3 regions of the Marinomonas sp. GJ51-14 genome follow, and region 2 is predicted to be linked to each of the others. Evidence: predicted binding sites of a transcription regulator. Region 2 holds the regulator's gene; each other region holds the start of a gene.

Region 1 (11,043 bases), 810 kb from region 2:
TCTAATGCTTTTGCCATGGCAATAACGGCATGAACAATAGCTTCATCACTTTTATCAGTTAATAAATCACGCACAAAAGATTGATCTATTTTCAATCTATCAACTGGCAATAATTTTAAATATTTAAGCGAAGAATAGCCGGTACCAAAATCATCAATGGAAAGGTGAACGCCTAAATTTTTTATAGCATTCATTTTTTCCAAACAGGATGACAAGTCACTCAACAACATATTTTCGGTAAGTTCAAGATCTACACAACAAGTAGGTACGTTATGTTTCTCCAATTGATTTTTTAACATGGGTAAAAAGTTTGCTTGTTGAAATTGAATAGGGCTGACGTTAATAGACATACGCCATGACAAATCCCACTGACCATTTTTCAACCAAATAGCAACTTGTGACAGTGCTTCATTTAAAACCCACTGACCAATATCGACAATAAGTCCTATTTCTTCTGCAATAGGAATAAACTCGGCAGGTGAAATAAAACCCTTGTCTTTGTCTTTCCAGCGAATCAAGGCTTCAGCACCAATCACACCGTCTTTATGATGAATTTGTGGTTGATAATACAACTCAAATAATTTCAATTCTGTCGCTTGGTGAAGCGCTTTTTCCATTTCTAAACGGCGATCAGACATAACCTGCATATCCGCTCTATATAAAGCAAAGGTATTACGCCCCGATTCTTTTGCTCTATATAAAGAAGTATCTGCTTGTTTTAAAATAGTTTCAGCAGAACCACAGCTATTATCAAACATAGATGCGCCCAAGCTCGCGGTAATATGAACTTCATGACGCCCAGCTTTTTTTACCTGTTGGCAAGCATACAAAACACTTTTAGAAAACTCACAAACTATTTTTTCAACTTGTTCTTTATCATCACCCAAATTTTTTAATAGAAAAGCAAACTCATCTCCACCCATACGGGCAAAAATAACATTATCTTCTTTAAGATAAGCAAGTTGACCAGCGACACAACAGAGAAGCTGATCACCTACATTATGCCCAAGGGAGTCATTAATAATTTTAAAGCGATCTAGATCCATAAAAACAACAGCAGAATAATTCTTAGCTTGCTGCTTATTTGTCCAAATCTCATTAATTTTATCTGTTAAATATTGGCGATTAGGCAAACCAGTAATTGCATCATAATAGGCTAAATGATGTATATGAGCTTCTGCTGTTTTTCGCTCCGAAATGTCTCGAATAAGTAATAAGGTTTCTTGCTTACCTTGGATTTCATATTTTGCTAGACGGATTTCAACAGGGAATTCAACCTCTTGCCTTTGATATGTGGTTTCAATTGTTAAAGGCGAATTAAGCGGTAGAGTATCTAGCACCTCGGAAAAAAAAGCCCAAGATGATGATGCATGTAACTCTTCTAAAGTACATTGTTTAATCTCTGGCCCTTTCATTTTCAACATTTTTTCGATAGCCGCGTTGGCTAACATGATTTTACGGTTTTCATCGAGCAACAAGATGCCATCAGCGGCATGCTCAATCATCGCACGAGTATGGCTATCGCTCCGCTCAAGATCACTCAAGGCTGTATTTAGCTTATGTAACAATTGAGAAAAAGTAGAATGCAAATGACCTAATTCATCTGATCTATGATGACGATAAAAAGACTTCGATAGTAATAATGTTTTTTTGCGATCAAGTGTTGATAAGGATTCCGTTAAACGCATTAAGGGTTGGGTTACCAAAAAGTAAAACACTAGTGAGATTAACGATGCTAACAAAACGTCTTTAAATAGGTTGTAGAACAGGGTCGACAAATGTGTAGTGAATATATTTTCGAGGAGAAAACGTTTTTCAGGGATAACGAATAAAGATCCAGCATGAAAAACTGGGGTTTCCATGTGTAATTGACGTTCATAGTTTTGTAAGTCTGATAAAAAATAATCAGCTAACGACTGAGAAACAGAAAAATCATGCTCATCATCAGTGGCCTCAAAAAATAGCTTTCCTGCTTCATCTCGAATTTCCACCTTCGCAATGGAAGGGCTCAATAACAAACTTTCTGTCTGTTGTTGTACAAAAGCCTGATCTAATCGGAAAAGCGCTTCAGCCAATGGCTTTTCAACAACTGCCAATAGCTCATCAAAATCCCCATCTATTTGCTTTTTTTGAGACCGAATACCTTCAGTTACTTGTACAGCACTACTTATCAAGCTTAAGACAATAGCGAGCACCAGGGTTAAAATAGCCTGTTTAATAAATAATGACTTTGAAAATATAACGCCCATTATTGTTTCCTTAACCCCTTATATTTCCCACTACACAGCACTTACAGCATCCATTTCAACGAAGTTTGTTCTATAAAATTTAGCGAAAAACCTCATATCCTTTAAAAAGAAAATATACTCAATTGGATTCATAGTAACAGTGATATGGGCTCAATATATGTTTCATTAAGTAAAGCTCGCAGTTTTTTTGCGTCAGATTGTTAACCTTTTTAAGGCTAACATTGGAGAAAAGTAAAGTAGGCAAAGTATAAGTTGATTTAATACTTCAATATATTTCATTTTATCTACCTAGTGATCTAGGTCATAAATAAGCAGTTTTTTTGCACAAAAAAAGCCAGCATGAATCCCATGCTGACTTATCGCGAGACGCTTTTAAATACTCGTAGAGACTTAACCTATCACAGCTCCGTCTTCACGAGAAATCGCCACCACACTAGAACGAGGAACTGATTGACCACCATCAGGCCAATGAGAATTTCCCTTTTCGCCCGGATGCTGAACACTAATGAACATGGTTGTACGCTCAGTATTCCAAGCAGCACCGGTAATTTCACATTCTTTTGGCCCAACTAGGAAACGACGAATTTCGCCGGTTTCAGGATCACCAACCAACATTTGATTGTTACCTTGCCCTTGGAAGCCTTTCGCATTTGAATAGTTACCATCGGTCTGAATCCACAATAGTCCTTTGGTGTCGAATTTAAGACCATCCGGTGAATTAAACATATTGTCTTGGTTTATATTTTTAGAGCCCGCATTTGCGTCATCATACACAGCAGGGTTCCCAGCTAGTACAAACAAACTCCACTTGAATTCACCACTGGTATGATCTTCGTTCATTGGCTCCCAGCGAACGATTTGCCCAAAGTTATTTTTTACACGTGGATTTGGCCCACTTGGAGGTGTCGCGTCACCACCAGCATTCGGCTTAACACCACGATTTTTGTTATTGGTCAAAGCACAGAAAACTTCTACTTTGTTTGGATTCGCAGCCACCCATTCAGGACGATCCATTGTCGTCGCACCAACTTTAGACGCTGCCATACGAGTATGAATCGAAATTTCAGCTTCTGTCATACCAGTTGTTTTAGGTGTTAATGCCAGCCATTCGCCACGATTATCATCATGGAATTTTGCAACGTACAGGGTACCCTCTTCAAGAAGGTCACGGTTGTTTCCACCCGCTAAATACTTATGTTTAGACACAAAGCGATACAAGAATTCGCCACGTTCATCATCTCCAAGATACACAACGACATGACCATTAGAAGCAATCGTTAATTCAGCGTTTTCATGCTTAAAACGACCTAATGCAGTACGTTTTTTAGGGCGAGATGTTGGATCCAGCGGATCAATTTCAACAATATAACCAAAACGATTAGGTTCATTTGGATGCTTAACAACATCAAAGCGATCATCAGCTAAAGCCCAGTTATAACTGCTTTTTACACCTAGACCATAACGTTTATGACCTTCACTAAATTGATGATTTTCATCACTTGCTGAAAAATAGCCGTTGAAATTTTCTTCACACGTTAGATAAGTGCCCCAAGGGGTTTGTCCATTGCCACAGTTATTCCATGTCCCCTTAGCAACAACACCTTTAGGATCCTCCTCAGTACGTAGCCATTTATGACCGCGAGCAGGACCTGTAATGTCCATTTCTGTGTCCGCAGTAATACGACGGTTATAAATAGAATCCTGAACAATCCCCCAATTACCGCCACGATTCGCAACTTCAACGATAGAGACACCATGGGCAGCCTTACTCTTACGAATGTCATCAGCTGTTGCTGGTTTGCCATCTTTACGATTTGCAAACAAGGTTGTCATATTCGTGTATTCATTGTTGACCGCCATAACTTGAGTACCACCTTTCGAAAAGAAAGCCATACCATCATTATGATCACCAAAAGCCAACTCCTGAGAAGCACCAGTACCACCTGTTGTTGAATCTAGAGCAGGAGCATTACTAAATAAAGGATCGCCCCAAGATACTAACACTTCCCACTTGTAGCCTTCTGGAACAGTAATAGTATCGAGCGCATTGGCTTTCACCATTTTAAAAGCAAGACGAGATTCTTCGGAACCTGCAGCAAATGCCTTTCCAGCTGCCAACGTAGTTGACCCCATCACAAAAGCGCCGGCACCAACAGCTGCACCACCACCTAAAAAACCACGGCGTGAAACCATTTTATTCGACACATCTTCGAACTCTACGACTTCTGGCGCTGGTCGTACCAATTCATCTAACTCATCAAAGCTTAGATCATGTTTTTGCACTGTTTTCATAATACTGCCCTATATCATTTAATAGACGGTCGTCGCTGAGCAAAGCTGCTCCATCACGCTTTAACCTAATAAAAACGAATTGCTTTTAAACTGACGGTTCAAAAACACCTCTTGAAAAAAGAAGTTGTTTTTAAATCTATCGTGAACAAGTGACATAAAAATGACAGTTAGATGGCATTATGGTTATATGGAATACGTACATTAGTAAAAAATAATAAAGCGGATTAATAAAAAAGGCTCAATAACTAAAAAACCCTCCGCACCATAAAAATAATAATGCCTTTGAGGATAATGCAATGATCAGAACTCTACGTAAATTCCCAATCAACTTGCGCTTAATTAGTTTGGTTTTCTTCTTCTCTTTAGGACTCCTATTTGTCGTATATTCGAGCCTGACAGCCAACAAACAATCCCTAATGAACGAAAAATACGCACAAACTAAACACGTTATCGAAACCGCATATGGGGTTTTAGATCATTTTTATGTACTTCAACAGTCTGGCGAATTAAGTAAAGAAAAGGCTCAACAGTATGCTATGGAAACCATCAAGGATATTCGTTACTCAGAAACAGAGTATTTTTGGATAAATGACTACTCAGCAACCATGATAATGCATGGAACCAACTCTTCATTAGATGGTAAAAATCTACTAAACCTAGAGGACCCAAATGGTAAAAAATTGTTTTCTGAGTTTGTAAGAGTAGTAAAAACACAAAATGCAGGTTTTGTAGATTATTTATGGCCCAAGCCTGGCAGTGAAAAACCAATCGAAAAAATCTCCTATGTACAAGGCTTTGAGCCTTGGGGATGGATTATTGGCTCCGGAATTTATTTAGATGATGTTGATGCTCAATTTCAAAAAGCAGCCGTGAAATTGGGAGTCATCAGTAGCGCTATTATCTTAATTGCCCTGCTAATTTCTTTTCTAATTATGCGTTCCATCTTACTTCCTATTAGTCAAATAAGACTTGCGATGGAAAATATTTCACATGGTGATGGAGACTTGACCGCACGCTTACCAGAAGCAGGCAATGACCAATTAACCAAAATTGCATCCTACTATAATTCTTTCATTGGTCGACTTTCAGAAACCTTAACCAAAGCCGTTGTGCTTAATCAGGAAGTCGAAAACAAAAGCCAAGAATTGAAGTTGGTCTCATCGCGAACAAAAGCTATTACACAAGAACGTGAAGGCATGTTTGCTCAGATGACAGACACTATAAAAGAAGTCGATCGTTTTAAAGATGAGGTTATTGAAACAACACAATCTACTATTACATCTGCGCAAACAACGGCAAGCAAAACCCAAACAGGTCAAGATTCGATCAAACAAACAGTTGAGTCATTGGATAAATTGTCTCACGAATTGGAATTGGGCCTTCAAACCGTTGTTCAGCTAGCAGAACAATCACAGACCATTGGCTCAGTATTAGATGTGATCAGCGCGATTTCTGAACAAACTAATTTATTGGCACTTAACGCTGCGATTGAAGCTGCTCGCGCTGGTGAGCAAGGTCGAGGCTTTGCCGTCGTTGCTGATGAAGTACGTGGCTTAGCTAGTCGCACACAAGCATCAACAGATGAAATTCAAACCATGATTAATAAATTACAAAGTGGTGCGAAAGAGGCGGAATCACGTATTACCGAAAGTCATCAACAGTCGAAAAGAACCACTGAAGAGATGTCACATACTGCTCAATATCTACAAGAAATATCAAACTCAGTTAATGACATAAATACGGCAAGCAACACAGTAATACAAAGTGTTTCAATGCAAAGTGATGCGGTACAAAGATTGAATGACTTAAACTCAAAAGTTGCTGAACTTTCCGCTCAAGCCAGCTTACAAGTTCAACAAAACAACCTTACCAGCGAAACTTTAGCAGAAACGTCAAAAGAAACTCGTAAAGTAATGTCGGCGTTCAAACTTTAGAAAACATATTGAATCAATAACATTGATCTAATAAACAAAAATAGCCTACTCGTTTTCTAGTAGGCTATTTTTTTGCTTTATCTAATCACTTTAATCATTAACGCTTACTTTTCACGCCTTGAGCTGCTTTAAAACGAGGGTTTGATTTACAGATAACAAACACACGCCCTTTCCTTTTTACGACTTTACAGTCTTTATGACGATGCTTAGCACTTTTCAAAGAACTGAGAATTTTCATGTCTACTTGCTCTTGCGGTAGCGACGTTTAAATTGGGCAATACGGCCTTCATTACCATGTGACCTCTGCTCACCAGTATAAAAAGGGTGAGAAGAGCTCGACACATCAATCGCCATATAAGGGTACTCTGTCCCGTCACGCACAATGGTTTGTTGCGTTTCTACTGTAGAGCCGATAAAGAAATAGGTATCAATTTGAGTGTCATGGAAAGCAACTGTTCTGTAGTTTGGATGAATATTTTTGCGCATAGGATACTCCTTATAAAATGTTATGATATAACATTTTATAATTAAAGCACAATACAGCTGATTATCACTTTTACACAATCGTACTGGATCTCAAAATCAGCAAGGATTCAGAACAAGTAGAAACAATAGATAGTTAAAGTGTTTTTCCTACCCATAAAAAATGCCGCTTATTAAGAAGCGGCATTTAATAAAGTGTTTTAAATTATCAAGGAATAACCTTAATCGTACTTTATGAAATATGGGTTAAATATTCATCATAGGTACCTTGGAAATCAATGATCTTCTTGTCTTTGATTTCAATCACACGGTTCGCTAAAGAAGAAACAAACGCACGGTCATGACTGACAAAAATCAACGTACCATCAAAATCGATCAAAGCATTGTTCAACGCTTCAATGGCTTCCATATCCATGTGATTTGTTGGCTCATCCATGATAAGAACGTTTAGATCCATCATCATTAACTTGCCGAACAAAAGACGGTTTTTCTCACCACCAGAACACACACGGACTTTCTTATTAAAATCATCTGCTGTAAACAATAAACGACCTAGCATGGCACGAACTTTCAAATCATCATGCTTAACAGTACGCCATTTAGACATCCAATCGAACAAGGTAAGATCTGAATTAAAGTCTTCTGTACTGTCCTGTGGACAATAACCGATAACCGCATTTTCTGCCCACTTGATCTCGCCTTGCTTGGCTTTCAATTCATCCATCAAGCAGCGAAGGAAGGTAGTTTTACCGGCGCCGTTTTCACCAATAATCGCCAATCGTGCACCCGCATCAAGAATAATACTACCATCAGTAAACAACATTCCATCTTCAAAACCATGACCAAGCTCTTCTAAAATCAAGGCTTGACGATGCAGTTTCTTGTCTTGTTTAAAGTTCAACGACGGCGTCATTCGGCTCGACTGCTTCACTTCTGACAATTCAATTTTATCTAATTTTTTCGCACGAGAGCTAGCTTGTTTCGCTTTCGACGCATTAGCAGAAAAACGATTTACAAAGGCTTGTAAGTCATCCATTTCGGCACTTTTCTTCGCATTTTCTGTGAGCAATTGCTCACGAATTAACGAAGAAGCTTCCATGAAATACTCATAGTTGCCTGGGTAAATTCTCAATTCACCAAAGTCGATGTCAGCCATGTGAGTACACACAGAATTTAAAAAGTGACGGTCATGGGAAATAATGATCATGGTGCATTTACGTTGGTTCAATACACCCGCTAACCAGTTGATAGTGTGAATGTCCAAGTTGTTGGTTGGCTCATCCAGTAACAAGATATCAGGATTAGCGAACAAAGCCTGTGCCAATAACACACGCAATTTCCAACCTGGCGCCACTTGGCTCATTAAACCAAAGTGATATTCTTCTTCGATACCAGCTTCAAGCAAAATATCTCCAGCACGACTTTCTGCACTGTAGCCATCCATTTCCGCAAATTCAGCTTCTAATTCACCTGCACGCATGCCGTCTTCTTCGCTCATTTCTGGCTTTGAATAAATCGCGTCACGTTCTTGCTTCACTTTCCAGAGCTCTACATCGCCCATAATAACGGCATCAACAACAGAGTATTCTTCAAAAGCGAATTGATCCTGACTCAAGGTACCGACTTTTTCACCCGGTGTAATAGAGACATTGCCTGAGGTTGGAACCAGAGCACCACTCAGAATTTTCATGAAAGTAGACTTGCCACAACCATTCGCACCAATCAAACCGTAGCGATTGCCGTTACCAAATTTAGCGGAGATGTTTTCGAACAATGGCGTTGCGCCGAATTGCATGGTGATATTAGCTGTGGAAATCAAAAGAAAGTCCTGAGAGTAAATAATAGAAAGCCGTTTATGATTGCCACTTTAAAATAAGCGTACAAAAGATAAACACAAAGGGGTGCGAATATAGAGAGTTAAGGCGCTAAAGTCGAGGGATAAAAAGAGTATTTGAAAAGAGTCCCCATTTACTTGTTTGTCATCTTTCACAAATACATAAATGAGGCCTAATCTAAAAGGCTGAATAGAGTTATTCGTATCTTCCTTAGCGACAATCCTTACTTTAAACGAGTTACTAAAAGTTGTTCCACTCGAACTCCTTCAAGATCCAGCACTTCAAATTTGTACCCTTCGTAAATATAAAAGTCTGTACGTTTAGGTAAGCGTTTCAAACTGTAGGTTATAAAGCCACCTAAGGTTTCATATTGAGTACGATCGGGAAAATCTTCAAGATTAAGACTCCGCATAACATCACTAATCGGTGTTAGGCCTTCAATCAACCATGAATCTTTATCCCGTTGAACGATCTGTTCTTCGTCTTCTGGTGTTAATAATCCCCCCATGAAACCACCTAACAAATCTTTTACTGTAACGATACCAACAATAGTTGCGTATTCATTTACGATGACAGCAAAGGCTTGAGGTGCCACACGAAAAGCATTCAAAGCTTCCGATAACGTAAGTGTTTCAGGTAAATAGAAAACATCTTTGTCTACTTTTTCCGGCTTAATCTGTGCTGGCTCACCTTTTAATACCAATCGTAAAATTTCTTTCGATTCAATGATGCCTTCAATTTTATCCAAACTACCATTACAGACTAAAAAATCATTATGAGGATGATCAATGATTTTCTGACTAATCACATCGCTACTGTCATCAACATCAAAGTAGATGATTTGATCTCGCGGCGTCATGGTGCTGGAAATATTACGTGTTTCCAATTCAAATACATTGCCAATAAGCTGATACTCTTGCTTCTGCAAGCTACCATCTTCAGCACCGGCGTCCATCATGGCGACAATATCTTCAGTTGTCACCACTTCTTGTCGCTCAATTGGCACATTAAACAACCGTAAAATAACATTGGTGATGCCATTAAATAAGAACACCACAGGTGTCAGCAAAAAAGTTACCCAAAGCATTGGCGTTACCATACGAATCGCCACGGCTTCTGGCATTATCATCGCAAGACGTTTTGGTAATAGATCAGCAAACAAAATAAACAATGACGTCAAAGCCAAGAACGATAGCGTGAAACTAACTTGAGTTAATAAAGGCCCTGTATAGAAGAAGCTAACCGCATTCTTGATATAAGGCGTAAGCGCTTGCTCACCAATAATGCCGCCCAAAATAGCAATCGCATTTAATGCAATTTGTATCATTGCAAAAAAAGCTCCTGGCTTTTGCTGAAGTTTAATCACAGCTTGTGCTTTTAGATCTCCTTCATCAGCCAATACTCGCAGCTTAATTTTTCTTGCCGCAGCCATGCCAATTTCGGACATAGCAAATAAGGCACCGGCAATAATTAACAAGCCAATACTCAACACATCGTTCATTTATTTCTCACCTTTATGGAAAAATCACGCCTAAATATGAGCGCATTATAGAAGGAAGTTAAGCTTACACAATGCTTATTTTTTATACTTTTGGGAAGACAGAAAAGCCGCTTTTAATAAGGCTCTAAAAGCGTAAAATGGAAGTAACTTTAAACCTAGATATAAAATTATGATCATTACTCTAACAACACCTGCTATGTTATTTCCTGCTGTTTCTCTGCTTTTGCTAGCCTATACAAACCGATTCGTCACCTTAGCGTCGATTATTCGCACCTTCGACCCAAAACTCGAAGACGATAATACAACTGAGCAAATTACGAATTTGCGTCGGAGAATTTATTTAATTCGACGAATGCAAGAAGCTGGCGTTATCAGTTTTTTCTTATGTGTTATGTCAATGATGGCTATTTATTTGGAATATCAACAAATAGGCAGTTATATCTTTGGCGGGAGTCTAGTCTTCCTAATGTATTCTTTGTACTTATCCGTTAGAGAGATTTCGATTTCATGTGATGCCCTTGATTTGCATCTGCAACACTTCAGCACAAACTTCAAAACAAAAAGGCACAAAAAATAAAATAATTAAGTTATTTAATATCTTAATACTTGAACATTAAAACCTTTCAGAGAGGAAGCCGTTGAATAACGAGAGAAGTAGTCAACAAAATCTTCATCGATCACTTTCTGATATAGCACACTGGCATGTCGAAGAAACAATTTCCCATTTTTTCGTATCGCAAGCCCTTGGT
Region 2 (11,043 bases):
ATACACTAACTTATGGCATAAGGTTAAGCTCAAGCCAACCATATTAGGGATTGGCTCTTTTTGTTTCATGGGTAAAGACGGATTTATTCTTAAGTGTTGCTGCAATTTTTTGGGCATGCCAATACCAGTGTCTCGAACCGCAATTTGCAATACTCTGGCTTCTTGTGTGCCGGTTGGCAGTGTGGTTAATGGTGCTGGTAGGGCAGATGATCTGACCTGCAGACTGATGCTTCCAGACGGTGTATATGTAATGGCATTCTGTAATAGTGCAATGACTATTTCTTTTACCCGTAGGAAGTCGACGCTAATATATTCCGGTAGGGTCGGGTCAATATAAACAACACACTTTAAGTCTTTTCTCGATAATTGAGGAGTGACTACTGCCAAAGTACTTTCAATAGAATCTTGGAGGTTTTCTATTGTAGGTGTTAGCGTCATTTTATGTGTGTCAATTAAAGTTAAATCGGATAGCATTTCCATAGTTTGAAGCAGCTGCTGTCCTGACTCTTCAATGTGCTTTGATAAATCTTGTGATGACTCAACGGTTTGTTTGGTTTTTAGGGTATTGGCGATACTGAGAATAGCGTTAACAGGAGAGCGTATTTCTTGGCTAATAAAACCTACCAAATTAGCTTTTTCTTGATACATTGCCTGTATGTTTGATTGAAGCTTCTTATTGGATTTAACTATTTTCTTAAGCTCAGATAAACCTTTTATTGTGGTAAAACAAAAAATAGATAAACATCCCAAAAGAATGACAGATAGGAATTGGATATAGTTTAAATTCTTTTGTAATTCATGATGTTGATTGGTTATAAACTCATTACTGCCTTTATTCACTAAGAAGATGAATTCATTAATCTGTCCTTCAATTTTCTTAATTCTGTCAATAAAGTCAGGGAGATAGGAAGGATCACCTGCTTCGATTTTCGACAAATTGAAGCTCAATAACTCCAATTCGCCGTTAATGATATTGAGTAATCTTATTGTACGGCCGCCTTCAAAATTTCGAATCAATAAGCCAACATCGCTTTCTCTTAGTAAGTCGATTCGACTCATTAATAAGTCGTATTCAAAAAAAGCGCCACCATTAAGAGGGTAGTCACTGTTGTCTAATGCTACGAGGTAGTTTTGAAAGCGATAGGCTTGAATTTGTAACTGTAAAGCATTCCATAAGGCACTTTCGAAAACTCGGCGACTGTGATTCTTTGCACTGTCACTTGTATGAGTGATGATGCCAAACACAGCGATAGAAACTGATATGATGATCAAGATTAAAATATAAAGCGTCCATTGCTTTAGTTTCAGTAACCATAGTTTTCCTTTGAATAAACGCACAGTATTACTCCGTTAAACTGATGAACTTAATTTTGGCTACCTGCCAAATAGAGCGCCCATAATATATTTCGGATTTTAACTCTTCTAATTCATCAAAGGGGTAAATTACCATGATAGGACCGAGACTTCTTATTTCCATTTTTTGCCCGTCTTGAAGGAATGCAAAAATGGCTCCATTATCTACGAAGTCGCTCAAAGGTATTTCTGTCATATAGTCATTGAGTGCGAAAACCTGTAATCGTTCACTCTTGCTATCTAGAAGCTTGGCTAAGTCTGCCGCTGAGAAACCTTGATATGTATGAGAGCCGCGGGTCCAAGGATTATGTGTTGTGACAGAATATTGGGGTAAGGATTGCAACATTGTCAGGTCAAATTTGGCGTCTTGATCTGAATTCGTAGCACTGATGGCACCTGATACAGTAAGAATAATGTTACCTTCAGGCTTATCTAATGCGTAAGAAAAAGAAGAAGTAAAACCAATCCATAGTAATACTAACACTGTTGTTAAACGCATAACCTACTCTCTCCATAGTTACATTAAGACGTTTCTTAATGAGGTAGAATCTTATTACTTTGACCCTATAAAATAACATTATTCCCAATACGCAAATAGACTGATTGAATGATATTTAAAGGATTCATTTGGGGTCAATAATTGTTTCAGTGGAATAAGATATTACAAATGGGATTGTGGAGGCCTGAAAGTCTCCGTGATATCCTGTATTTTTACCTATGAAAGGCTGTATTTACTTTGATCACACAACCCTTTAAAGCGGCTGGTGCTTTTTTAAGAGCCATGCCTTTGGTGCTTTCGAAAGAATTAAGACTGTTTATATTGGTTCCATTATTAGCCAATTTTCTCCTAATGGGCTTAATTTACATGGTGGCTTTTAGTTATTTTCAGAGTCTACTCGACTCTGCTATGGGTTATGTACCGGAATGGGTTGCTTTTCTAAATTGGCTGTTTTATCTGATTTTTGGCGCCATTATTAGCGTACTTTTATTTTACAGTTTTTCAGTTGGCATCAACATATTGGCTGCACCATTTATGGCGTTTTTGGCGGAAAAAGTAGAAGAAAAACAAACGGGTAAGACGTTTGATGAAGAATTAACGACAAAAGTTATTTTAGTTATTGTTGGAAGGTCTTTACAAAGAGAGTTGCAAAAGATTCTTTATTTTTTACCACGTTTTATCTTGCTGCTTTTATTGTCTTTTATACCAATAGTGAACGTTATTGCTCCTGTTTTGTTATTATTGTTTTCATGTTGGATGCTATCTATTCAATATATGGATTATGCATTTGATAATAATAAAGTGAAATTTCATGATATGAGAATGGCGTTACGTACTAAACCTTTGTTATGTTGGACATTTGGTGGAATTGTCATGGTTGGGTTAACCATACCTTTCTTTAATTTATTCGTTATGCCTATTGCTGTTGTTGCGGCGACTTTATTATGGGTGTCGGTTTTTAGATCACAACATGGGGATTTTTCAGCCCTGTTAGATCGCACTAATGGAATATAGTGATGTCATTAAAAATTTTAGTGGTTGATGATGCGTCTTTTACGCGAGACTTGATTCGACGAACATTGCGAAAGCAATTTCCTGCTGTTGAAATTGAAGATGCAGTAAATGGACGTAAAGCACAGATATTAATGACCAAAACACAGTTCGATATGGTGCTGTGTGATTGGGAAATGCCAGAGATGACTGGCGTCGAGCTATTACAATGGTGTCGAGAGCAGCCTAAGTATAAAAAAGAAGACATCCCCTTTGTCATGATTACCAGTCGTGGAGATAAAGACCATGTCATCGAGGCTGTTAAGTCTGGGGTGACCGACTATCTTGGCAAACCATTTTCTAGTGAACAGTTGATTAATAAAGTTTTCTCAGCTGCAAAGAAACATAATATGGACCGGCAATTGGCGGCGCAAAAACCGCGTAGTAACTCATCTGCTAGCGGAGTCAGCTCCGCATCTTTGGATGTACTAATGGGTTCTACTGGGTCATCGAAACCTGTACAAGCAACTAAATTTAACAACCCTACTATTACTGTGAAAGACGTAAAAGTACCAACAATTGTGCGTTTTGAAGGCAAACAGTTCCGCTGTATGGTGATTCAGTTTAGTAAACAATCTGCGACTATGTTGATTAAGAGTGATGATGTTGTGCCACAAGTACTAGGACAATCTGTGCTAGATTTGGAATTTGATGGTATTGTAAATCGCTTGAATTATTACGTTCAGGCGGTAGCAACGACTGAGAAGAAACACGACTCGACATTTTTGACTGTAACATTAAGCTTAATTGACCAAGATAAGGAAAAAGAAGACTTTATTGGTCAACTTTTTGATAGCTTATAATCTTGTTTTATAGTGTTGAAGAAAATGATTTTTTAAAAAGGGAAGCAAGTATATTTGGCTTCCCTTTTTTATTTATAGAGTTGGCTCGTTATCACTGGTGGATGATACAGCTGGAATACTGTCTGTTCTGGTTCGGTTTGCTGGAAAGTAGCAAGAGAAGGTACTGCCTTTTCCTGGTTGGCTGCGGATTTGTAGTTTTGCATCATGATGTAATAGAACATGTTTTACTATGGCTAATCCAAGGCCTGTCCCACCTGTTTTTGATCCTCTACCTTTATCTACTCTAAAGAAGCGCTCAGTGAGTCGTGGTATATACCTTGGGTCTATACCGAGCCCTGCATCTTTGACTGATAACACACCGCTTAAATCATTGGATTCCCACTTTACATCGATGCTACCGCCATCCGGTGAGTATTTGATGGCATTAACAATAAGATTAGAAAATGCGCTGTAGAGCTCCTTGTAAGAACCATAAATGCGAGCTTCTTCTGGAATGTCCACAGAAAGACAATGTTGATCATCTAATATTGGTATTGTCACTTTCTGGATAGAGGTAACGATGTCAGAGACTTTGTGCCATTGGTTCTCTTCCCGTTTGTCATCACTTTCTAATCGAGATAAAAGTAAAAGGTCTTCAATAAGTTGTTCCATGCGCTCAGATTGTTCGGACATATTTACTATGCCTTTCTGCATGCTTTTAGGCAGGCTATCTTTGAACATTTCTAAGGTTTCTAAATAACCTTTGATGACTGTTAAGGGCGTTTTTAATTCATGGGAAGCGTTAGCGACAAAATCTTTTCGCATTTGTTCTAACAGGTGTAAACGAGTAACGTCACGTACAAAAACAAGATGGTCATTTTTGTCATACAGAGTGGTTTGTATTTCTAAATATACGCCGTCTTTGGCTGGTGATTTGATAATTAAAGGCTCGCCAAAGCGCTTTTGAGTGAAGTATCTAAAAATTCTGGACTGCGAACAATGTTAGTAATGGCTTGACCACGATCAACCGGGCGCATCAGCCCAAGAAAATGAGCCGCAGAATTATTCCACCATTCTAAATTGCCTTGGTTATCAGCCATGATTACGCCTTCTTTCAAGGCTGTGGTAGAGCTTTCTACTCGGGTGAGGGCTTGGCGCATTCGTCGCTTGGATTTACGTTGTTTCTTCTGTAAGCGATATACAGCATCAAAAACTTCCCCCCAAATACCGCTGCTTTCTGGTGGAGCAGCACGGCCAGAGTGACGTAGCCAATTATGAAATTGGTATAGTTGATACAGTTGCCAGTATAAAGACCCAAGGACATAAAGCAGTAAAACACCCAGCAATTGTCCAATGACAATACCGATTACAATGCAGGCTGCTAAACCTAAAAGCCAACTAAGGATGGCGTTTCGCCAAATACTTTTCATGCGGACCTTTTTGCTGAAAATCGGTAGCCTGTTCCTCGTACCGTTTGTATTAAGGAATCGTGTGAGCTGCCAATTGCTTTACGTAAGCGACGAATGTGAACATCCACGGTTCGTTCTTCCACATAAACGTTCCCACCCCATACTTGATCTAATAACTGAGCTCTTGAATAAGCTCGTTCTTGGTGAGTCATCAGGAACTTCAGTAGTCGATACTCGGTTGGCCCCATATCTAAAGGGCGGCTGCCGATGGTGACTCGCTGACTGATTGGGTCGAGAACTAAACCTTCGACTTCAATTGGTTCATCAACACCTTGAGGTGTCGCTCGACGTAATACCGCTTTGAGTCTCGCGACTAATTCGCGTGGCGAAAAAGGTTTGGTGATGTAATCGTCCGCGCCGACTTCCAATCCTTGTATTTTGTTGTCTTCTTCACTTTTCGCAGTCAACATAATTACAGGGATTTCAGCGGTTGTATTGTCTTTTTTCAAGCGACGAGTTAACTCAATGCCACTACCACCAGGCATCATCCAGTCGACAAGAATAAGATCAGGTCTATGATCCACGATAATTTCGTGGCCTTGTTGAATGTTTTCTGCTTCCAAATACTCATAACCAGCCATTTCAAGAGCGATGGCAATCATTTCACGTATGGAAGATTCGTCGTCAATAATTAATACTTTTTTACCGGTCACAGGATTTATCCTCATCTCAGGAACGGTCTATTAAAACGGCTATATATGACAGTTTGGTTAAAATGTCATAACTTTGCCATATATATTACATAAAATAACTTGTCGCTAAGCCTATGAATACGCAATAACCGATACGATTATTATCTAGAAAAGAACGGAAACAAGCGTCTCGGTCACGATATTTAGCTTGTTTAAACTGATGATAAAAAAGTCCGATACAGATAATTAATGAAGCAAAGTAAGGCCAATTTAATTCTGCAAGCAACCCTACCCAAGTCAAAAGAGATAGGGTTAATCCCTGTAAGCAAATAATCACGAATAAGTCTTGCTCACCGAATAAAATGGCGGTCGATTTAATGCCTATTTTTAAATCATCAGGGCGATCTGTGATCGCGTAATAAGTGTCATAGGCAATCGTCCAGAAGCAATTTGCGACAAATAACATCCATAGTATGGGATCACTTAAGTCGCCTCCTTGAGCGCTGTAAGCCATTGGAATGGCCCAAGAGAAAGCCAAACCAAGAAAAAGTTGTGGTAAATGAGTATATCGCTTCATGAATGGATAAAGTGCTGCAAGGCCCAATCCGACAAAAGACAATAAAATGGTTCTCATATCCGTGAAGAGGACTAATACAAAACTGAGCACACAAAGACCTGCGAAAAGAATTAAAGCTTCTTTTTCTGAAACACGACCTGATGGTAAAGGGCGGTTCTTTGTACGTTCTACACTGCCATCTACTTTTCTATCTGCGTAATCATTAATGACACAGCCAGCTGAACGCATACTGAATACACCTAATATAAAGATGATAATTAAATGCCATTCAGGCATGCCTCCTGAAGCAAGCCATAGAGCCCATAATGTTGGCCACATTAGAAGAAATGAGCCAATAGGGCGATTAAATCGTGTAAGTTCTAAATAATTTTGAAGTTTTTTCATAATAATCCAAACGGTGATTTTAAATGGTTTATTTCGTCAAAAAACACTTCATTGACCAATATGCCTGGGCCAAATTGATGGAAAACAGAGCGTCTTGCCCACAGACCTGTTTGTTGATTCGGAAACAGGTGTTTTGGTAACTGTGTTACTTCAATACTGCTTCTAATAAGTGCTCTATGTTGGAATAAATAGCCACCTAATGGTTTATTTTTCAGGTGCTTCACTTGTCGCCAATGACCTCGTAATGCTTTTGCAGGGATAATGGAGCGCCCATAAATAACGCTAACACCATCAACCTTTAGTAAAACAGTACGAATTCTTGCTGCTTCACGAGGGCGTAACTTTAGACGACTTCTTTCTCGTGCTGTTGGTGTCCCCCAAGCGTCTTCTATGACTTCGACGGTCAATGAGCCAAGTTCTTGTAGTTTTGCGGTTAGAGACACATCAGAGGTTAACCAAGGCCATAAGTTTTTAGGCACTCTTGTTTTATTTATTCGATGTGCCGGCATCCAGCTATAGTCGAATTGTTGTGTAGCAGATTGATTTATTAACGTCATGATTAATTAGTTATTCATCTTGTTAATTAAATCGACCATTTTGTGTATTTCGGCCGACTTCTTATAAATATGGGTACGACACGCTTCTGCTTCTTCCCGAGTTAAACCAACTTCTAATAATACGGATGGCTCAATATCTCCGTCATCACGTAGTTGAGTAGATATATAGAGTAGCTTCGCTAAGGTATCGTGTTCACCATAGTAGTGTGGTTTTTTACTGTAGCGGATTGCTGTCCAAATGTTATCTGGCAAGCTCCAATAACGTAACAACCATGAACCTAACTGTTCTTTTGTAAAACGCAATGTTTGCATTTCAATGATTTCGGAAGGCAAATGAGCATTCGCTTCTTGATATCGAGATAAAATCGAAAAATGTGGAGGCAAGATAGTACTAATCGCTAAGTAGCCAAAGTTATACAGTAAACCTGCAAGGTAAGCGTGACCAATTTTCGGTCGATTGTTCACAGGCATAGCTTTCACCAAGGCTTCCATAAGAGCAGCGTTTGCAACAGAATCTAGCCAGAAGTCTTCATAATGTCGAGGGCCTTCTTCTGGTGTTTGAAAAGCGTTTCGCATGGAAAGGCCAAGAGCCAAGTTCATTACCATGTCAAAGCCTAATACTCGAATAATTGCATCCTCCACAGACTCAATAGAGCCAGGTGCACCGTAGTAAGCTGAAGAGGCCCAACTAATAACTTGGGCGGCTAAGCTAGGATCTAAGGCGATAACTTGACACAGCTCATCTGTATTTGCGGTTTTATCAGAAGAGAGGCGAATAATTCGATGAGACGATGCTGGCAGTGGCGGTATTTCTAGTGTCTCTTCTAGGCGTTGCTTAAGTCGAATAGACTGAAATTTTCCTAATGCTTGAAGGATCTGTTCTTCATCATTTTCATGGTTTTCGACCGGCGTTAGGATTAAAGATGTTTCGATGGATATACGCTCAAAGCGATTTAATGGGCCTGAAAACATGTCTTGTAATTCATCCACTGAAATTTCGCGATATCTACTGTTGGCTTTTGTTCGAATAGAAAAAGAAGAACCTTCCAAAATGCTTGATTCTAATATTGTAGTAACACTATTTGGTTTAATGAGAGGGTCGCCAGAAGTATTAAAATTAGTAATGGGTTCAAAGCGACGTTTAGTTATGCGAGATACAGCCGAGATGTCCAGCATATTACTCTCGGGAAAAATAACCTGTAAACGACCAGTATGATCAGCTAAATGAACAACTCTTAGTTTTTTGCTGGGTTGGAAGTTAAGTGATTGTTCCATAAAACTCTCTGTTAAAACACATACTAACGATAGATGTAAAAAAGCCCCTAGTAGGGGCTTTTGTCAATATAACAGATTTTAGAACTAAATTACGGATTAGTGATTTAGAATTTGGCTCAAAAACATTTGCGTACGGTCATGTTGAGGGTTGTCGAAGAATGAATGTGGCTCATTTGCTTCAACAATTTCTCCGGCATCCATAAATACAACGCGGTCTGCAACGGTTTTTGCAAAGCCCATTTCATGTGTTACACACACCATGGTCATACCTTCTTCTGCTAATTGAACCATTACGTCCAATACTTCTTTGATCATTTCCGGATCAAGTGCAGAGGTTGGCTCATCAAAAAGCATGATACGAGGTTGCATACATAGGCCGCGAGCAATCGCTACACGTTGTTGCTGACCACCAGAAAGCTGACCTGGGAATTTCAATGCTTGGTTGGCGATTTTTACACGCTCCAAATAATGCATTGCCATTTCTTCCGCTTCTTTCTTAGGCATTTTACGTACCCAGATTGGAGCTAAAGTTAGGTTTTCTAAAATGGTTAGGTGAGGAAATAAGTTGAAGTGCTGGAAAACCATACCCACATCCTTACGGATTGCTTCGATGTTTTTCAAGTTATCGTTCATTTCAATACCATCAACAATGATAGAACCTTTTTGGTGCTCCTCAAGGCGGTTAATGCATCGTGTCATTGTGGACTTACCTGAACCGGAAGGACCACAAACAACAATACGTTCGCCTTTTTTAATGCTGAAATTGATGTTCTTTAATACGTGAAAGTCACCGTACCATTTGTTTACATCGTTAAATTCGATGATTGCTTCTTCACCCGGCGCAAGTTGGGCACGAGCCATATTTGTATCTGACATTATAAATACCTCAAATTCTTAACTAATTTCGCTTGTGCCCAGTTTCTAATTTACGCTCGATTCTCATACTGTAGCGTGACATACCAAAACATGCAGCCCAATAAACAAAACCTGCAAAGGCATAACCTTCAATAGTGGTTCCTAACCAGTCTGCATCATGGGTTGCCGCTTGGATTCGACCAAGTAAATCAAACATACCTACAATGTACACTAGGGTTGTGTCTTTAAATAGACCAATGAAAGTGTTTACGATACCAGGAATAACCAGTTTCAATGCCTGTGGCAAGATGACCAAAATCATCGACTGCCAGTAAGTTAACCCCATAGCATCTGAAGCTTCATATTGACCTTTCGGAATAGCTTGTAAGCCACCACGAATAACTTCGGCCATATAAGCTGCTGAAAATAGAGTGATACCGATCAGAACACGTAATAGCTTGTTGAAGTTCATGCCTTCAGGCAAGAATAGAGGAATCATTACTGACGCCATAAACAAGATAGTGATCAAAGGAACAGCACGAACAGTTTCGATAAAAACGATACAAATAGATTTCGCAATTGGCATATTAGATTGACGACCAAGCGCCAACAAAACACCTAAAGGAAACGAAGCAACAATACCAACGACACCCAAAAGAGTCGTTAAGAACAAGCCACCCCACAAAGACGTTTCAACGATTTCTAACCCAAATACACCGCCAGCGAATAGGAAGTAGGCGATAACAGGGTAAACAACGATAATCCCAATGGATAAATATAGTTTGTTGACTGTTTTTACAGCAAAAGTACCGATTAGAACCACGAGTAAAATCAAGGCTAAATTAATACGCCAAGTTTCTTCAGATGGATATAACCCATACATAAACTGATCAAAATAAACGCCAATAAAAGCCCAGCATGCACCACCGCCAGTACAAGCTGCTTTAGATGCACCGTCAAATGTTGCAGTAATAATGCCCCATTCTACAACGGGTGGAACAAGCAGATATAAAACATAAAAGCTGAACAGTGTTAAAAAGATGTTTAAAGGGGACGACAATAAATTTTGGCGAACCCATGCCACAGCACCAACAGAATTCACTGGTGGTGGAAGGCTTGGTGATGGTTTAAATTCAATAGCCATGTTTTCCTCCTAGCGTTCCATTAATGACATTTTTTTGTTGTACCAGTTCATGAATACTGAAATCGTAAGACTCAATGTTCCGTAAACCAACATACAAAGACCGATGTTTTCTATCGCTTGACCTGTTTGGTTTAGCGTCGTACCCATAACAACAGCAACTAACTCTGGATACGCAATGGCGGCACCAAGTGATGAGTTTTTCGCTAAGTTTAGGAATTGGCTAGTAAGCGGTGGGATGATAACTCGTAACGCTTGAGGTAAAACGATCAAACGTTGAGTCAAACTATCTTTTAGACCCAGAGAACGAGCAGCTTCAGTTTGTCCCCAATTTACAGACAAGATACCAGCACGAACGATTTCGGCAATGAAGGCTCCTGTATAAGTAGAAAGGGCAACAAGTACAGCAACAAATTCTGGAGGAAGAACCATTCCGCCAGTGACGTTAAAACGACTTTTTTGCGGTAGG
Region 3 (11,043 bases), 820 kb from region 2:
GGGAGTTTTTTCGACAGTATTTTTTTGCGATGGATCGAGAAGAGCGTCCGTTTGATCGGGCTGAACGTTCTTGGGCATATCGTGCTGCGAAAAAAGTCGATAGTACTATTGCATTTGGATCAACTCGTTCCCTTGAAACTCCTGGCGACATTTTCTTTCTAAATTGCGCATTCCCAACTTTGGATGAAGATGCTGCACAGCCGAAAGAAGTATGTATCGGTGAATATACAGCGAAAAAACCTTATCGCACTAATTCTGTTGTGAATATTTCCGGTATGAGTTTTGGAGCCTTGTCTAAACCTGCTGTACAGGCTTTATCTAAAGGCGCGAGTAAGGCCGGTATTTGGTTAAATACCGGAGAAGGTGGTTTGTCACCTTATCATCTAGAAGGCGGTTGTGATCTTGTCTTTCAAATTGGTACCGCTAAATATGGGGTTCGTAATAATGAAGGTCATTTAGATGATGATAAATTAGCGGGTATTGCCGCCCATGAAAATGTTCGGATGTTTGAAATTAAAATGAGTCAGGGAGCAAAACCGGGTAAAGGCGGTATGTTGCCTGGAGCTAAGGTGACAGAAGAAATAGCACATACTCGCGGCATTCCTGCTGGTCAAGACTCTAACAGTCCGAATGGTCATACGGATATAAAATCCATTGAGGATTTATTGGATATGATTCATCGTGTTCGTCAGGTTACATCTAAACCTGTTGGATTTAAGATGGTGGTTGGTGATCTAAACTTCTTCAACATTATGTGTGAGTTAATTCATCAGAAGGGGATTGAGTATTGCCCTGATTTTATTACCATTGATAGCTCTGATGGTGGGACTGGTGCAGCGCCTCAGCCACTAATGGACTATGTTGGTATGCATTTGCGTGAAAGCCTGCCCTTGGTCGTTAACACGATAACTTCTTATGGTTTACGCCGTTATATTAAAGTGATTGCTTCAGGTAAATTAATCGTTCCTGGTAAAGCGGCTTGGGCGTTAAGCGCTGGTGCTGATTTTGTTGTTAGTGCGCGAGGGTTTTTATTCTCTCTTGGTTGTATTCAAGCTCTACAGTGTAATAAAAATACTTGTCCAACAGGTATTACAACGCACAACACAGATTTACAACGGGGCTTGGTGGCAGTAGAGAAAGCTGAGCGTGTGGCCAATTATGCGGCTGAATTGTTACATGGTATTGGCATGATAGCTCACTCCTGCGGCGTAAAAGAGCCAAGAGAACTGAATCGTTCACATGTTCGTATTATTGAAAATCAAAGTCGTTCTCAAGTTTTTGCAGAAAGTAACCCAATACCGGACGTACAACCTGAGTACATTAATATGGTTGGAATTCAAGAGAAAACCACTGTGACAGAGGATCGTTTACAGTAGCTAAACGGCTTCAGTCTGTCACTGATTTCTAAATAGCGGCTTGCCGCTATTTTTATTATTAACTTAAGTATCTTCTCTTTACTGGGATGTTCATATTTACTTTTGGATCAAGTGCTGTATTTTTCTAACTTCACTTTGTTGTTAGGAGCCTATTATGTCAGCCTTATTCCATTATGCTTTTCATGTTACTTCGCTGGATAAGACACGTGAGTTTTATACAACAGTCTTAGGTTGTACTGAGGGCCGAAGTGCTGAAACTTGGATAGACTTTGATTTCTATGGTCATCAACTCTCTTTGCATTTAGGAGAGCCATCTCCAACGACAAATACTGGTAAAGTTGGAGATCATTTTGTGCCAATGCCGCATTTTGGATTGATCTTACCTTTGCTTGAATGGCAAAAGGTAGCTAAACGATTAATGGATGCAAATATTATGTTTGATCTTGCACCAAGTGTACGATTTGAAGGTTTGCCGGGGGAGCAGTGGACTATGTTTTTTAAAGATCCGAGTGGTAATGCAATAGAGCTAAAAGGTTTTAAAGACATCGCTCAGGTATATGCAAAATGATTCCTTTTATTGGTCGTATTGAAACCCCGGAGCAAGAAACTTGGATTCGTCTCTTATCTTCTTCTATGCCAGATGAAAGTATTTTGCCTCTGGCTGATTTAACTAAAGAGCAAAAGGAGAATTGTGATATTGCTATTGTTGCGAATCCTGACCCTCGGGATTTATTGACTCTGCCTAATCTAAAGTGGGTTCATAGTTTATGGGCTGGCGTAGAAGGCATGATGAATGAGCTATCTTTGCCTTCTTTTTCTATTGTGCGATTAATTGATCCAGATTTAGCACAAACCATGTCTGAAGCTGTATTAGCATGGACTCTTTACTTACATCGAGATATGCCCATTTATGCCAAGCAACAGTCAGAGCGAACTTGGATACAGCAACCTATGGTCCGAGCCCAAGAACGTCGTATTGGAGTGTTAGGTTTAGGGGCGCTGGGAAAGTTAAGTGCAGAACGTTTGGTTGCTAATGGTTTTTCTGTGGCAGGCTGGAGCCGAAGCGAAAAAAACATCGAGGGGATTGATTGTTTTCATGGTGATGAGGGGTTGGCTTCGTTACTGGTACAAAGTGATATACTTATCTGTCTTTTGCCTTTAACGACCTACACTCAAGGATTATTAAACCATCAAACCTTGTCTCTTTTACCTACTGGGGCAAGCCTGATTAATTTTGCCCGTGGTCCTATTATTGATGATAATGCGTTATTGGAAATGCTTGATCAACGGCTTATATCCCATGCCGTTTTAGATGTGTTTATGCAGGAACCATTGCCAGAAAATCATCCGTACTGGATTAATGATAGAGTTACGGTTTTACCGCACATTTCTGCACCGACACATCCTATGAGTGCTTGCGAAATAGTAGCAAAGAACATAAATCACTATCGATTAACTGACGAAATGCCCACCACAGTAGATCCAGTTCAGGGTTATTAATCATATAATCAAATCAGATAAAAAACTGTATTCAGTAAAACTAACAAAGGAGTCTGAAATGCCACATTGTATTCTCGAATACAGTCAGAATTTAGAACAAGAAGTACCGCCAGTCGATATGCTTGAAGCGATCAAAGAGGCTTGTATTGCGTCAAATGTTTTTACACCAGAAGACATTAAGTTGCGTAGTACTCCTTATAAAAGCTTTATAACATGTGGACAAGAAGATGCTTTTGTCCATGTGATGATTAGACTGTTGTCTGGGCGAACACAAGAAGAAAAGAAAAAGTTGTCTCAATTAATTTTAGACGCATTAACAAAATTTTCATTAAAAAATGTTAGCTTTTCTGTTGAAATGTGCGATATGGATCGTGACACCTACGCTAAAAAAGTTATTTTATCTCAATAATATAAAGTGACTCGTTGCGCTTAAAAAGGTTTCAAATAATGAAAGTCATTATGTGCTCTGTAATGCTACTCCCTAGCTTACTTTGGGCTCAAGCTGAATTGAATGAGTCAGAGAAAAACGCTGTTATTTATGTTACTGAAGAAACAAATGAAGATTCAGTAAGTGGCGAATCCATTGTTGAAGATGAGGCTTTTTTTACACCAGTAGAACCTGCGATTCCAGACTCTATTGCTAAGCGAGCCAAAGAGGCAAATGGTTTTCTTAAGCAAAGAGAAAATAGAGAGCTGGATACAGTAAATAATCCCTTTGTATTAACACCTCATAAACCCAATTATTTTTTACCATTTGCCTATACATCAAACCCTAATGATCGTGCATTTTTAGGTAGTGATGATTCAGATAGTTTGCAAAGTATTGAGTTCAAATTTCAACTGAGTATTAAATTTCCAGTGGCTTATGAAGTGGTGGGGCGCGATACAAGTCTTTGGTTTGCTTATACGCAACAGGCTTATTGGCAAGCTTATAACAGTGATATTTCAGCGCCGTTTCGAGACACAAATCATGAACCAGAAGTCTTTTTGATTACCAAACCAAAACATGGCTTGTTAGGTATTAAACCTAATTATGTGTCCTATGGCTTTAATCATCAGTCAAATGGGCAGTCTGGTGATTTATCTCGTTCATGGAACCGTGTTTATATGGATTTTGTGTTTGAGAAAGGGGATACCGCCTTTTCCTTCAAACCTTGGTATCGAATTCCTGAAAGTTCAGAAAACGACGATAATCCAAATATCGAAGATTATTTTGGTTATGGAGAGTTTAATTTAATTCATATTATTGATGATTACAGCATTGATATTATGCTGAGAAATAATCTAAAAGCCTCAGATAATAGGGGAGCTGTTCAAGTTGGGTTTAATTTTCCTTTGTGGGGAAAGACGCGAGGTTATGTTCAATATTTTAACGGTTATGGGCAATCTTTATTGGATTATAATCACCAAACTCAGTCGCTTGGATTTGGTATTATGTTAACTAACTGGTTGTAGCTTTATTTGTAATTGCGGAATTATATCGATGAATTAGAAAATACCTTCGTCATGGTTTTGTCATTTAAATGTCACGGTTGTGTCATTTTCACCTCTTATGGTAGTTAACTATCTTACCTAGGAGCACGATGATGAAATTAATCTCAATTGTAACAAGCGTATTTGCATTGACGTTATTAACAGCTTGCGGCACTGATGCTGTAAAAAAAGATATTGTTGAACCAGCGACAGAAATGGCTGCGATGAACAATAACGACTTGTATGAAGTCCATCATGAAGGTCGTATTTATATCTTTGATGACCGTGGCGTTTACGAAGATTTTTTAAGTGTTGGTGAAACCTCATACCGTAAAGTGAGAATTGGAGAAGGTCCAAAAGGCGAAACAATTGTTTTTGGTCTAACAAATGAAGACAAGAAAAAAACTTCGGGAATTGCTTCTGTTGATATGTATGATGGTACATTAAAAGGCGCTGATATTTTTTACGGTGAAATGCGTATTGAAGGCCGAATTTATGTGTTTGGATCTTTAGAAGAAATGAACAGTGCTCGTGTTGTCGGTGAAGTTCCATTACGTTACACGGATATTGGTTCTGGTCCTAAAGGCGAAACAGTGGTCTATGCCTTGAATAGCAGCAACAAAAAAGTAAAACCTGAAGCAATGATTGCTTTATTCAATAAAATGAATGGTATGAAGTAATTCTTATACTTCGACTCTTTATATAGAAATTTTAAATGTATTAAAAAATGCCTCGCTATGACGAGGCATTTTTTTGTCTGTGATTTAAAAGTACTTAGAGTGTATTTTTTTATCAATAAAGCATGTCACCAAGTTGTCATATATCTGTCACCTAGATGACATTTTACTCGTCTATGTTGAGAGTAAGACAAATTATTGAGGTGCTAAAATGAGTATACTTCAGAACATCCATACCTTTGATGTCCAGACTTTTTATTGGTTTATGGCCCGTAAACACAGGGTGACATTAACTCGCATCGGGCGAGCTATCTCATTCACTGCCGACGGTCCGTTATATGCAGCGTTGGCTTTTATATTTTGGTTTACTGGTTATGAGACTTTAGTGTTGGTATTGGCATTTGGTTTTTTACTTGAACGCTGTGTGTATTTTGTTTTAAAACGTGGTTTTAAACGTAATCGTCCTGCAGATGCCTTAGATGATTTTAGTAGCTTTATCATTCCATCGGATCAGTTCTCGTTTCCGTCAGGCCATACATCGGGTGCGTTTTTCATCGCATTTTGTTTGAGTGAGTGGTTTCCAAGTTTCAACATGATGCTATATTTTTGGGCAGCCAATGTCGGTTTGTCTCGTATCTTTCTTGGAGTTCATTTTCCAACAGATACTGTCATTGGTGCCTTGCTTGGTACCGCCTGTGCGGCATTTATGATTGGAGTGTTCATATGAAAATACTTTATGGCGTTCAAGGCACTGGTAACGGTCATATTACGCGAGCAAGAGCCATGGCTGCAGAAATGAAAATAGCAGGTATGGATGTTGATTTTGTCTTTTCTGGGCGAGCACCAGAAGACTATTTTGATATGGACGTCTTTGGCGACTATCGTACTTTTCAAGGTCTGAGCTTTGTTGCCCGTAATGGCGCATTAGACTTGTGTGCGACTTGTCGAAATGCCAATTTCTTTAAATTGTATCGAGACATTCGGTCATTAGATGCTAAAGGTTACGATTTGGTGATTACGGATTTTGAGCCAATTGTCGCTTGGGCTGCCAAGTATCAAGGTGTTCCTTGTATTGGTTTTGGCCATCAATACGCTTTTAAGTATGATATTCCTCGTTATAAGAAAAACATCATTGCGCAATGGGTGATGTCGAATTTTGCTCCCGCCGCTACTCAATTAGGCGCACATTGGCATCATTTTGGACACTCAATATTACCGCCACTTATTCATGCTCAAGGTTTGAGTAATGCACCTCATTCAGAGCAGGTTCTAGTATATCTACCATTTGAGAGTAGTGAAGCCGTGCTGGAATGGCTTGAAGGTGTTCCCAATTACCATTTTCGCTTGCATTGTAAGGACATTGAGCCTGGTGTGTACGGCAACGTAGAAGTGTTTGCTTTCAGTCGCCAGCAATTCCAACAAAATTTGGCGGAGTGTGAATCTGTATTGTGCAATGCAGGGTTTGAGTTGAATTCAGAAGCGCTTCAATTAGGTCGCCGTATTTTAGCAAAACCACTAAAAGGTCAAATAGAACAGCATTCGAATGCCATTGCATTAGAAACATTAGGAATTGCAACAACAACGGATGTATTAAATGCTGATGTGATTTTAACCTGGCTGGAAACAAGCCGTGTTGTACAGATATCTTATCCGAATGTTGCTCGTGCTGTGGTGGCTTGGTTGCAATCTAGTAATGATACGAGTGTAGCGGATTTGTGTGAAACGTTATGGAAACAAACACCGAATGTGCAAGGTATTGATTTTACCTATGGTAAGAACAGCGGCTTAGTTTACCCTAAAAGCATTCCTGCTTGAGCAAAAGCCCAGACAGGAATGTTATTTTCGTTCAATTAAATACTAAGTATTTAATGTTTTCTTAAAGAAGTTTATGGTTCTTTTCCAAGCCAATTCTGCATTATCTTCTTGATAGCGGGCGGTTGAATCATTATGAAAGCCATGATTAGCTTTTGGATACACATAGGCTGTGTAATCAACGTTGTTGGCTTTCAAGGCTTTTTCATAATCAGGCCAAGTTGCATTCACACGTTTGTCTAATTCAGCAAAATGGATTTGCAATGGTGCTTTGATCTTATCAATGTTTGATCTTGCTGGTGTGCCGTAATAAGGCGCGCCTGCGTTAATCGTGTCTGGCATGTTGGCAACTAATGCATTGGTTAAGTAACCACCAAAACAGAAACCAACCATGCCGACTTTGCCTGTACTAAAGTCATGATTTTTTAATAGCGTTGCTGCATCCATGAAGTCGCCAGTGATTTTACTGCCGTCTAATGTTTTTTGCATAGCACGACCTTCGTCATCATTTCCAGGGTAGCCACCTAAAGGAAACAGAGCATCAGGAGCAAGAGCAATAAAGCCCGCTTTTGCTAAACGACGGGCAACATCTTCAATGTATGGATTAAGACCACGGTTTTCGTGAACAACAAGAACTGTCGCGGCCTTATTGTTTGCACCCACACCTTTAGGAATAACCAAGTAACCACGCGCTTTGCCATGACCATTTGGTGAGTCAAACTCTACATAGCTTGCTGTAATATCAGGATCGTTAAAAGAGACTTGTTCCGCTAGTACGTAGTTTGGTGTAAGTGCGCCAGCGACGACAGAAAGTGTTAAGCCTGTGATACTAAGCGTTCCAAGACGAGACAAGAAGGTGCGTCGGTCTATGTCGCCATGGGCGTATTCATCGTACCAATCAAATGCTTCTTGAGGAATGTCTTTTGCCGATAAGGCGAGGTCTGTTTTTTCTGTTTGTAAGCTCATTTCAACTCCCTTCTTCACTTCGTCTATTTTAAATTTAAGGTGGGCAAATCAATAAAAATTATACATGCTAATTTTTAGATTAGATTTTCAAATATAAGTTCAATTTATACGATATAGAATGAATATTGGATTAACTTTGTTCTCTTTTGTAACATTTTTTAGATTAGTTCATTAATGAAATTTGTGCCTGTATGATGCTTTCTATCAAGCAATTTGAAAGTTGAGTAAGGATGTACGAATGACAACCAGAATGCCAATTATTATTACGGGTGGTGGACAACGTCTGGGCTTGGCTTGCGCACAAGCTTTGGCCACACAAAACTACCAAGTGATTATTACCTATCGTAAGAAAAGGAAGCATTTTAAAGCCTTGGAAGAACAAGGTATTCGCTGTATCCAAGCGGATTTTTCGAATCAGGCTGGTGTGGATGATTTTATTGCTCTCATTCAAAACGAATATCAATCATTAAGAGGTGTTATTCACAATGCCTCCGAGTGGGAATCTGAAGAAGTGAGTTCAGATACGGCAGCATTGATGGAAAAAATGTGGCAAGTTCATGTATTTGCGCCTTACCGTATAAATCTCGCCTTTGAAGGATTATTATGTGCAGGCTTTGAGCAACATGGTACGGCTGACATTATTCATATGACAGATTATGTGGCCGAAAAGGGAAGTGATAAGCACATTGCGTATGCTTCAAGTAAGGCTGGTTTGGCTAATTTAACAGTTTCATTTGCCAAACGGTTTGCTCCAAAGGTTAAAGTGAACTCCATCGCACCTTCTCTTTTGATGTTTAACGAGGGTGACGACACGGAATATAGAAAAAAAGCACTCAATAAGTCTTTGCTGCGTATAGAACCAGGAGACCAAGAGTCAGTGTTAGCGGTAAAATACATTTTAGAGAGCCGTTATATGACAGGCCGAACCTTGTCACTTGATGGAGGACGACATTTGGCATAGCCCGCTAAATAGAATCTTTTTAAAGACTCCATGTCGAATGACAGGGTTAAGCGAATAGGACAACCATATGAATAACATAGCCGAACAAACGAATGTAAGTCGCCTTGAGTTGTCTGAAGAGGCGATACGGGTACGCGATGCCTTAATATCAAGTGGTTTAGAAACCCCTATGATTGATAACGGTCTGACCAGCGAAGAAAAATATCAACGTATTAAAAGTGCCTTTGAAGATGTTGTGACGACATTAGGCTTAGACATGACCGATGACAGTTTGGCAGAAACGCCACATCGTATTGCTAAGATGTACGTGAAAGAAATTTTCTCTGGATTGGATTACGCTCAGTTCCCAAAAATTACTGTTATCGAAAACAAGATGAAAGTCGATGAAATGGTGAAGGTAAGCGACATTAGCTTTACCAGCACCTGTGAACATCACTTTGTCACCATTGACGGTTTAGCCAAAGTGGCTTATTTACCTAAGACTAAGATTATTGGTTTATCAAAAATTAACCGGATTGTGCGTTTCTTTGCACAGCGGCCTCAAGTGCAAGAGCGTCTGACTCAGCAGATTCTTGTCACCCTACAAGCGCTTCTTGAAACTGATAATGTGGCAGTAAGCATCAGTGCGGTGCATTATTGTGTAAAAGCGCGTGGAGTGATGGACGCGAGTTCATCGACTCAAACCACCGCATTAGGCGGCTTATTTAAACGCAGTGATAAAACTCGCAGTGAGTTTCTTGCTCGGTAATAAGTTGTCACAAGGATTAAAGAAAAAGCCTTTTAACAAAGGCTTTTTTTGTAGATAAAACTCAGGCAAAGTGGCAGCGTAAAGCGAGTTATTGAGCCATCAAGGCGAATGAAATAAGGCGGATAAGATGACAGATAAAAAAACAGTTTGGTTCCCCGCAAAAAAGAATGGTTGGGGCTGGAGCCGCCCAACGGCTTGGCAAGGCTGGTTTGTGCAAATGTTTTATCTATTTGCTGTGGGTTTTATTAGCTTCTGGGTAGATCCAAAAGAAGAGCTTTTTAAATGGATCTTGCTAGTTTCTGTTAGCACTCTGCTTTTACTTGCAGTTTATTATGTAAAAGGTGAAGCACCTAATTGGAAATGGAAAGCAATTGAAAAAGAAAAGCGCAGATTATTCAAATAAAAAGAGTAGTGGTTTTTTATCAGCGTTGATTATAAATGTACTTAAATATTAAGTTCATTTGAAAGTACCAATAAGGATGTCTTCATGCGCACATCAGGCGTGTTGTTATTTATTGCCTATTTAGGCTTTATCAGTTTAGGTCTGCCTGATGCGGCGCATGGTATTAATTGGCCATTTGTTCGTATTGAATTTGGTGTTCCAATTGGATGGCTAGGCTTAGTTATTTTTTGCAGTGGTGTTGGTTATCTTATTTCAAGTTTTTCTGTCGGTTATTTACTGTCTCGCCTAGGTGTTGGGCGCTTGTTGGTACTGAGCAGTTTTCTTGTCAGTCTTGGTTTATTAGGTTTTTACTGCAGCGCCAGTTTCATTGTTTTTGTTCTGTTTGCTATTTTGATTGGCATGGGATCTGGTGCGATTGATGCTGGACTCAATGCTTATGCCGCTGAGAATTTTTCTACTCGGCATATGAATTGGCTACATGCCGCGTTTGGGGTTGGAGCAACAACGGGCCCTATCATCATTACCACAGTGTTAGTTAATTTTTCACAGAACTGGCGCTTGGGTTACGCTGTTCTCGCCGTCATTTTATTCACAATTACGGTGATATTTATTTTTAGTCGTAACCTGTGGGAAAGTGACAAACACCTTCCTCAACCAGTAGAAAATACAATAGACGAAACTCAAACGCATTTTGCTGATTTACCTCAAAAAATCACGCAGCTTCAGGCGTTAAAACATCCAGTTATCCAATATCAAATTGCTTTTTTCTTTTTGTACACAGGTGTCGAGTTTGGTATAGGGCAGTGGGCTTTTACCGTGATGACGGAATCCCGAGGCATTTCATTGGCGAGTGCAGGAACTTGGGTCGCTATTTACTGGGGATCTTTGGCATTTGGTCGAGCGGTTTTTGGCTTTCTTGTTGAGCGCTTTTCGGTTGATGTATTGCTGCGTCTTTGTTTAATTGGCGTAGCGTTTGGCGTAGTGCTTTTTAATATCAATATTACACCTTATACGAGTTATGCTGGTTTAGCGCTAGTGGGTTTTTGTGCGGCACCCATATTTCCTTGCATGATTTCTCAAACAGTTGTTCGAGTTGGGAAATCTTATTCTACTCATGCCATTGGCTT

Evidence for each region. Region 2 encodes PhoB, which activates phosphate uptake and scavenging genes when phosphate is short. Its sites were predicted from a motif close to TGTCATANNNNTGTCANA; they were not measured.
Region 1: AC0L3Y_RS09625 (PhoX family protein) is a predicted target of PhoB. The motif match lies at 4,690-4,707, and genes of this name have one in related genera.
Region 3: AC0L3Y_RS09665 (phosphatase PAP2 family protein) is a predicted target of PhoB. The motif match lies at 5,164-5,181, and genes of this name have one in related genera.

What each region holds. Positions count from the first base shown of each region.
Region 1 covers NZ_CM147879.1:1,988,766-1,999,808, reverse strand. The annotation lists gene AC0L3Y_RS09630 (putative bifunctional diguanylate cyclase/phosphodiesterase) at 1-2,249, opposite strand, end outside; gene AC0L3Y_RS09625 (PhoX family protein) at 2,640-4,541, opposite strand; gene AC0L3Y_RS09620 (methyl-accepting chemotaxis protein) at 4,838-6,475, shown strand; gene ykgO (type B 50S ribosomal protein L36) at 6,573-6,713, opposite strand; gene AC0L3Y_RS09610 (type B 50S ribosomal protein L31) at 6,716-6,961, opposite strand; gene AC0L3Y_RS09605 (ABC-F family ATPase) at 7,191-8,777, opposite strand; gene paeA (polyamine export protein PaeA) at 9,017-10,294, opposite strand; gene AC0L3Y_RS09595 (DUF2721 domain-containing protein) at 10,464-10,871, shown strand; gene AC0L3Y_RS09590 (N-acetylmuramoyl-L-alanine amidase-like domain-containing protein) at 10,886-11,043, opposite strand, start outside.
Region 2 covers NZ_CM147879.1:1,179,783-1,190,825, forward strand. The annotation lists gene AC0L3Y_RS05780 (sensor histidine kinase) at 1-1,338, opposite strand, end outside; gene AC0L3Y_RS05785 (putative pterin-binding protein) at 1,343-1,852, opposite strand; gene cysZ (sulfate transporter CysZ) at 2,090-2,866, shown strand; gene AC0L3Y_RS05795 (response regulator) at 2,869-3,705, shown strand; gene phoR (phosphate regulon sensor histidine kinase PhoR) at 3,778-4,668, opposite strand; gene AC0L3Y_RS05805 (phosphate regulon sensor protein PhoR) at 4,626-5,114, opposite strand; gene phoB (phosphate regulon transcriptional regulator PhoB) at 5,111-5,806, opposite strand; gene ubiA (4-hydroxybenzoate octaprenyltransferase) at 5,892-6,746, opposite strand; gene AC0L3Y_RS05820 (chorismate--pyruvate lyase family protein) at 6,743-7,303, opposite strand; gene AC0L3Y_RS05825 (HDOD domain-containing protein) at 7,310-8,578, opposite strand; gene AC0L3Y_RS05830 (amino acid ABC transporter ATP-binding protein) at 8,675-9,454, opposite strand; gene AC0L3Y_RS05835 (amino acid ABC transporter permease) at 9,477-10,577, opposite strand; gene AC0L3Y_RS05840 (amino acid ABC transporter permease) at 10,587-11,043, opposite strand, start outside.
Region 3 covers NZ_CM147879.1:2,000,206-2,011,248, forward strand. The annotation lists gene AC0L3Y_RS09635 (FMN-binding glutamate synthase family protein) at 1-1,376, shown strand, start outside; gene AC0L3Y_RS09640 (VOC family protein) at 1,531-1,944, shown strand; gene AC0L3Y_RS09645 (2-hydroxyacid dehydrogenase) at 1,941-2,876, shown strand; gene AC0L3Y_RS09650 (5-carboxymethyl-2-hydroxymuconate Delta-isomerase) at 2,935-3,285, shown strand; gene AC0L3Y_RS09655 (phospholipase A) at 3,324-4,331, shown strand; gene AC0L3Y_RS09660 (hypothetical protein) at 4,460-5,029, shown strand; gene AC0L3Y_RS09665 (phosphatase PAP2 family protein) at 5,238-5,753, shown strand; gene AC0L3Y_RS09670 (MJ1255/VC2487 family glycosyltransferase) at 5,750-6,841, shown strand; gene AC0L3Y_RS09675 (dienelactone hydrolase family protein) at 6,884-7,804, opposite strand; gene folM (dihydromonapterin reductase) at 8,043-8,765, shown strand; gene folE (GTP cyclohydrolase I FolE) at 8,833-9,513, shown strand; gene AC0L3Y_RS09690 (hypothetical protein) at 9,641-9,916, shown strand; gene AC0L3Y_RS09695 (MFS transporter) at 10,001-11,043, shown strand, end outside.